Regions from separate parts of the Mesorhizobium sp. M1D.F.Ca.ET.043.01.1.1 genome, predicted to be linked through region 1. Evidence: riboswitches for the same ligand, from Rfam matches in the RefSeq annotation. Region 1 holds a riboswitch; the other holds the start of a gene.
The links. A riboswitch is a leader RNA that binds a small molecule or an ion and turns the genes downstream of it on or off. The one in region 1 is predicted to bind S-adenosylmethionine.
Positions count from the first base shown of each region.

Region 2: it holds a riboswitch for S-adenosylmethionine, as region 1 does, so the genes downstream of both, EJ067_RS22335 (homoserine O-acetyltransferase) here and EJ067_RS12365 (O-succinylhomoserine sulfhydrylase) in region 1, are expected to answer to the same signal.

Region 1 covers NZ_CP034444.1:2,523,628-2,527,031, reverse strand. Annotated here, with positions in the region: gene EJ067_RS12370 (ceramide glucosyltransferase) at 1-511, shown strand, start outside; gene EJ067_RS12365 (O-succinylhomoserine sulfhydrylase) at 546-1,733, opposite strand; SAM riboswitch at 1,806-1,883, opposite strand; gene EJ067_RS12360 (2'-deoxycytidine 5'-triphosphate deaminase) at 1,962-3,056, shown strand; gene EJ067_RS12355 (ABC transporter substrate-binding protein) at 3,147-3,404, shown strand, end outside.
Region 2 covers NZ_CP034444.1:4,619,492-4,622,895, forward strand. Annotated here, with positions in the region: gene metW (methionine biosynthesis protein MetW) at 195-809, opposite strand; gene EJ067_RS22335 (homoserine O-acetyltransferase) at 898-2,067, opposite strand; SAM riboswitch at 2,160-2,237, opposite strand; gene hisC (histidinol-phosphate transaminase) at 2,375-3,404, shown strand, end outside.

The DNA of each region.
Region 1 (3,404 bases):
CGATGCCCATGGCGGCATCCAGGCTTTGGCCGCCGAGATCGCCGAGGATGCGGCGGCGACCAAGCTGGTCAACGGCCTGGGCCTACGGGTCAATCTCGTGGCCTCGCCCTTCGAGCAGCCGCTCGGCCAGCGCACGCTCGCCGAGATCTGGTCGCGCCAGGCGCGCTGGGCGCGGCTGCGCCGCGTCACCTTCCCATTGTTCTTCGCGCCCGAGATCCTGACCGGGATGGTCGTGCCGCTGATTTTCGCGCTGATCGCGGCGGCAGGCGCCGGCGTCAGCCTGCCTACGACCGCGCTTTGCGTGCTGGCGATCGCTTATGTGCCGGAATGCCTGCTCGCCTGGTCCAAGGGCTGGTACCTGTCGCCGCGCAGCCTGACCGCGATGATCGTTCGCGACGCGATGCTCCCCACCATCTGGGCGCGCGGCTGGCTGGGCGGTGTCGTCGAATGGCGCGGCAACGCCATGACGATCCGCACCGGGGAGATGACCGAACTCGAAGAGATTGCCTGAGCCGGCTGCGGCTCAAGGCCGCTCTTTGCCGCCGCTACTTCGCCGCCTTCAGCGCCTCTTCGATGTCGGCCAGCAGATCGTCGGTGTCCTCAAGCCCCACGGACAGGCGCAGCGTGCCCGGCCCGATGCCGAGTTCGGCGCGCGCTTCGTCGCTGAGGTTCTTGTGCGTGGTCGTCGCGGGATGGGTGATCAGGCTCTTGGCGTCGCCGAGATTGTTGGAGATCAGCACGATGTCGAGCGCGTTCTGGAAGGCGAAGGCCGCCTGCTTGCCGCCCTTGACGTCGAGGCAGATCAGCGTCGAGCCGCCCGACATCTGCTTCCTGACGACATCCGCCTGCGGATGGTCGGCGCGGCCCGGATAGATGACGCGGGCGATCTCGGGCCGTCCGGCGAGGAAGTCGGCGATCTTGCCGGCGCTTTCCGTCTGCTGGCGCACCCGCAGCGGCAGCGTCTCCAGGCCCTTGAGCAGCGTCCAGGCGTTGAAGGGCGACAGGCTCGGGCCGGTGTGGCGGAAATAGTCGTGCAGGTTCTCGTCGATCCACTTCTTGTCCGACAGGATGACGCCGCCGAGGCAGCGGCCCTGTCCGTCGATATGCTTGGTCGCCGAATAGACAACGATATGGGCGCCGAGCTGCAAGGGCTTCTGCTGCAGCGGCGTGGCGAAGACATTGTCGACGATCACGCGCGCGCCGATCGAGTTGGCTAAAGCGGCGACGGCGGCGATGTCGACCACTTCCAGCGTCGGGTTGGTCGGGCTCTCCAGGAAGAACAGCTTGGTGTTGGGTCTGACCGCCTTTTCCCAATTGGCGATGTCGGTGCCGTCGATCAGCGTCGCCTGGATGCCGTAGCGCGGCGCCAGCGTCTCGACCACCCAGCGGCAGGAGCCGAACAGCGCCCGCGCCGCAACGATATGGTCGCCGGCCTTGACGCTGCACAGAAGCGCTGCGCTGACCGCCGCCATGCCGGAAGCGGTGGCGCGGGCATCTTCGGCGCCTTCCAGCGCGCACATGCGCTTTTCGAACATGTCCACGGTCGGATTGGCGTAGCGCGAATAGATGAAGCCCGGCTCCTCGCCCTTGAAACGGGCTTCTGCGGCTTGCGCCGTCTCATAGACATAGCCTTGGGTGAGGTACATCGCCTCGGAGGTCTCGCCGAAGCCGGAACGCAGCGTCCCGCCATGCACGAGTGCCGTCTGAGGTTTCCAGTTGCGCGTCTTCGTCATCGCCCTAATTCCACTCGCAAAGAACGTCCAAACACAAAAAAACCGGCCGCGATGTCGCAACCGGTCCATACGGCCTTGCGGCCAACGGTCCTTTAGCGACTTGTTTAACGTGGCTGCAAGCCGACCGGCCAAATCACCACGGGATAACGACCCTTTAGACCCGCACCGCGCTTGCGTCAATTGCCGGCTTGATTAAGAGGTTTGTACCAGTTGGAACGGAGCCAGCCTTTGCGGCAGACAGGCATTCTTCCCGATCAGGACATCGCGGCGCTGTTTGAGGCGGGCGCGCTGAAGTCGCCGCGCGTGCTCGATACCAATCAGATCCAGCCGGCCAGCCTCGATCTGAGGCTGGGCGACACGGCTTTCCGCGTGCGCGCCTCCTTCCTGCCCGGTCCCGATCACCTGGTGGCCGACAAGCTCGACCGGCTGAAGTTGCACGAGATCAATCTCGCCGAGGGCGCGGTGTTGGAGACGGGCTGCGTCTATATCGTGCCGCTGCTGGAAAGCCTGGCGCTGCCTTCAAACGTGTCGGCTTCGGCCAATCCGAAGAGCTCGACCGGACGGCTGGACATTTTCACGCGCGTCATGACCGACCGCGGCCACGAGTTCGACAAGATCGCGGCCGGCTATCATGGTCCGCTCTATCTCGAAGTCAGCCCGCGCACCTTCCCGATCGTCGTGCGCGCCGGCTCGCGCCTGTCGCAGATACGCTTCCGCACCGGCAATGCGCTTTTGTCGGAGCGCGAATTGCGCGATCTCCACCATGCCGAGATGCTGGTCGCCACCGAGCCGCCCAACATTTCTGGCGGCGGTATCGCGCTGTCGATCGATCTCGACGGCGACAAGGACGGCCTGGTCGGCTATCGTGGCAAGCACCACACCGGCCTCGTCGATGTCGACAAGCGCGCCGCGCAGGACGTCGTCGACTTCTGGGAGCCGCTCTACAAGAGCGGCGCCGGCGAATTGGTGCTCGATCCGGACGAGTTCTACATCCTGGTCTCGCGCGAAGCCGTGCATGTGCCGCCGCTCTATGCCGCCGAGATGACGCCTTTCGACCCGCTGGTCGGCGAGTTCCGCGTCCACTATGCCGGCTTCTTCGATCCCGGTTTCGGCCACTCCGCCGCCGGCGGCAGCGGCAGCCGAGCGGTGCTCGAGGTGCGCAGTCATGAGGTGCCCTTCATCCTCGACCACGGCCAGATCGTCGGACGCCTTGTCTACGAGCATATGCTCAAGCGCCCGCAGGCGCTCTATGGCAGCGACCTCGGCTCGAACTACCAGGCGCAGGGGCTTAAGCTCTCTAAGCATTTCCGCGCCGCGCGCTGACCGTTCACGTCAGACACCGCTTGCCCGGCTGGGCGCGCCATGCTTGGCTGCACCTCACCAATCTAGACGCCTGACTGAGGGAGACAAAAAATGCAGATAACCAGATGGATCGTATCGGCGACAGTCGCTGCCATGTTGGCGCTTGGCGCCGGTTCCGCGATCGCGGCGGAAAAGATCAAGATCGGCACCGAGGGCGCCTATCCGCCCTTCAACACCATCACGCCGGACGGCAAGGTTGAGGGCTTCGACATCGACATCGCCAATGCGCTTTGCGCCCAGATGAAGGTCGAGTGCGAGATCGTCACCCAGGATTGGGACGGCATCATTCCGGCCCTCCAGGCCAAGAAG
Region 2 (3,404 bases), 2.1 Mb from region 1:
GAAAAGATGCGGCTATGTCACCTGAAGCGTCGCTTAAGCGTCAGGGTCGGTGCGTATTTCCTCAATGTCATGCGGTTTGAAGGCAACACTTTGCGACGACCTATCCCCAGCCATGCCCGACACTGTCAGGAACGACTTCCACCACGACCGAACAGGTTGGATGTTGCGCCGCCATCATCTTTCCACGACCGCAGTCAGCGCTTGAGCAGGAATACCGCCTGCTGGCCGAAGAAGTTCCAGAACCACCAGGGCATCGACAGGCCGATCTTCTGGCCGTTGGCGTCGAGCGCGGTGGCCTTCTCGACCGTCGCGCCGAGCTCCTCGCACAGATTGACGAAGTCGCGGATGGTGCAGAAGTGGATGTTCGGCGTGTCGTACCAGGAGTAGGGCAGGTCCTTGGTGACCGGCATCCTGCCCTTGATCAGCAGCGAGAAGCGCACGCGCCAGTGGCCGAAATTGGGGAAGGAGACGATGGCGCGGTTGCCGATCCGAAGCAGCTCGTCGAGCACCACCTTCGGATTGCGGGTCGCTTGCATGGTCTGCGACAGCACGACGAAATCGAAACCCTTGTCGGGATAGAATTTCAGATCCGTGTCGGCATCGCCTTGGACGACGGAAAGGCCGCGCGCCACGCATTCGTTGACACCTCGCTGCGACAGCTCCAGGCCGCGGCCGTCGACCTGCCTGGTCTCCTGCAGAAGCTCCAGCAGCACGCCGTCGCCCGAGCCGACATCCAGCACGCGCGAATGCGGCGGGATGAGACCGGTGACGACCTCGAGGTCGACTCGCTGCGCACGATTGACGCTCATGGGCACACCTCCGGCCTTGGAGCCTTTGCGGCCACGGGGAATCCTGGCGCCGCGCAAATGCGGCCAAAACAGAGGGATCGCGCGCCGCTCACAGGCTGAGCCCCCTGGCGCGTGCGGCCGAGGCGATGAAGCCGTTGATGGCCGCGAACAGTTCCGGCTCGTCGAGCAGGAAGGCGTCATGGCCGCGATCGGTCTCGATCTCGACGAAGGAGACGGAGGCGCCGGCGGCGTTCAGCGCATGCACGATCGAGCGGCTCTCCTCGGTCGGGAACAGCCAGTCTGATGTGAAGGACACCAGGCAGAAGCGCGTCTTGGTGCCGGCGAAGGCGTCGGCCAGCCTTCCGCCATGGTCGGCGGCGAGGTCGAAATAGTCCATCGCGCGGGTCAGATAGAGGTAGGAGTTGGCGTCGAAGCGGTCGACGAAGGTCATGCCCTGATGGCGCAGATAGCTCTCGATCTGGAAATCGGCGTCGAAACCGAAGGTGAGCGCTTCGCGATCCTGCAGGTTGCGGCCGAATTTGCGGTGCAGCGCTGCTTCCGAGAGATAGGTGATATGCGCCGCCATGCGCGCCACGGCGAGCCCCTTTTCCGGCCGCCTGCCGAAATCCAGATATTTGCCGCCGTGCCAGTCCGGATCGGCCATGACGGCCTGCCGCCCGACCTCGTGGAAGGCGATGTTTTGCGAGGAATGGCGGGCGCCGGTGGCGATCGGCAGCGCCGAGAAGACGCGCTCCGGGTAGCTTGCGGCCCATTGCAGCACCTGCATGCCGCCCATCGAGCCGCCGAGCACGCAAAACAGCTTCTCGATGCCGAAATGGTCGACCAGCATCAGCTGCGCGCGCACCATGTCGCGGATGGTGATGATCGGCAGGTCGAGGCCATAGGGCCTGCCGGTCGCCGGATTGGTCGAGGCCGGGCCGGTGGAGCCGAGGCAGCCGCCGACGACGTTGGCGCAGATGACGAAAAAGCGGCTGGTGTCGATGATCTTGCCGGGGCCGATCAGCACCTCCCACCAGCCCGGCTTGCCGGTCACCGGATTGGTGTTGGCGACGTGCTGGTCGCCGGTCAGCGCATGGCAGACGAGGATGGCGTTGGAGCGGGCGTCGTTGAGGGTGCCGTAGGTCTGGTATGCGACCTGGAACGGCGACAGCACCGTGCCGGCATCGAGCCTCAGCGGCTTGTCGGGACCGAACGGCAGCACCGGGCTCGACGGGCGGTCGGCCTCGTTGTTGGTCCTTGGAGCGCGCTGAGCGGCCATTGCATTCCCCATCCAGTCCGCATCGATCTCACCGACGCGGTGTCCGGCCGGCCGCGGACAACAAAAAACCGGCTCGCCTTCGCAAAGCCGGTTACAGGTTGCAAACGGCCCTTTAGCGAATTGTTTAACGTGGCTGCAAGCCGACCGGCCAAATCACCACGGGAAGTCCGGCTGCTCTTCTAGGACCAGCATCGCGCTTCGTCAACGGCCAGCAGCCTTGGCGCGAGCGCGGCACTCGACATTCCGGGCCACGGCCTGTATTTCCGCAGCGGCCTCCGGACCGAGGCCTTCTCGACGGATTTGTGACATGAAGCAGGATCAGCCACGTCCGACGCCCCGCGCGGGCATCATGGACATCGAGGCCTACGTGCCTGGAAAAAGCACCGCGCCCGCCGGCGTGACGAAGGTCTACAAATTGTCGTCGAACGAGAATCCGCTCGGGCCTTCGCCGAAGGCGATCGAGGCCGCGCGTGAAGTGGCAGCGAAGCTCGACGTCTATCCCGACGGCTCCGCCCGCCGGTTGCGCGAGGCGATCGCCGAGGTGCATGGCCTCAACCCGGCAAACATCATCTGCTCCAACGGCTCCGATGAGATCCTCGGCCTGTTGGCGCAGACCTATCTCGCGCCCGGCGACGAGGCCGTGTTCACCGAGCACGCCTTCATGGTCTACAAGATCTACATCCAGGCCGCCGGTGCCAAGCCGGTGGCGGTCAGGGAAACCGACGAGCGCGCCGACATCGACGCGATCCTGGCTGCCGTCACGCCGCGAACAAAAATCGTCTTCCTTGCCAATCCCAACAATCCGACCGGCACTTACGTGCCGTTCCAGGAGGTGCGCCGGCTGCATGCCGGATTGCCGAAGAACGTGCTTTTGGTGCTCGACGCGGCCTATGCCGAGTACGTGCGGCGCAACGACTATGAAGCCGGCATCGAGCTGGCGGGCAGCGCCGAGAATGTGGTCATGACCCGCACCTTCTCCAAGCTCGGCCTCGGCGGCGCGCGCGTCGGCTGGATGTACGGGCCGGCGCATATCGTCGATGCGATCAACCGCGTGCGCGGCCCCTTCAACGTCAACGCGACCGCGATCGAGGCCGGCATCGCGGCCATCCGCGACCGCGCCCATGTCGAGCGCAGCGTGGAGCACAATGCGAAATGGCTGGCCTGGCTGAATGAGGAACTGACCAAGCTCGGGCTGCGCGTCACGCCCAGCGTCGGCAATTTCGTGCTGATCCATTTTCCCGACGACAAGCGGCATTCGGCGGCGGCGGCGGACGATTATCTGAGTGCGCGCGGCTACATCCTGCGCCGTGTCACCGGCTACGGCTTCCCCAATGCGC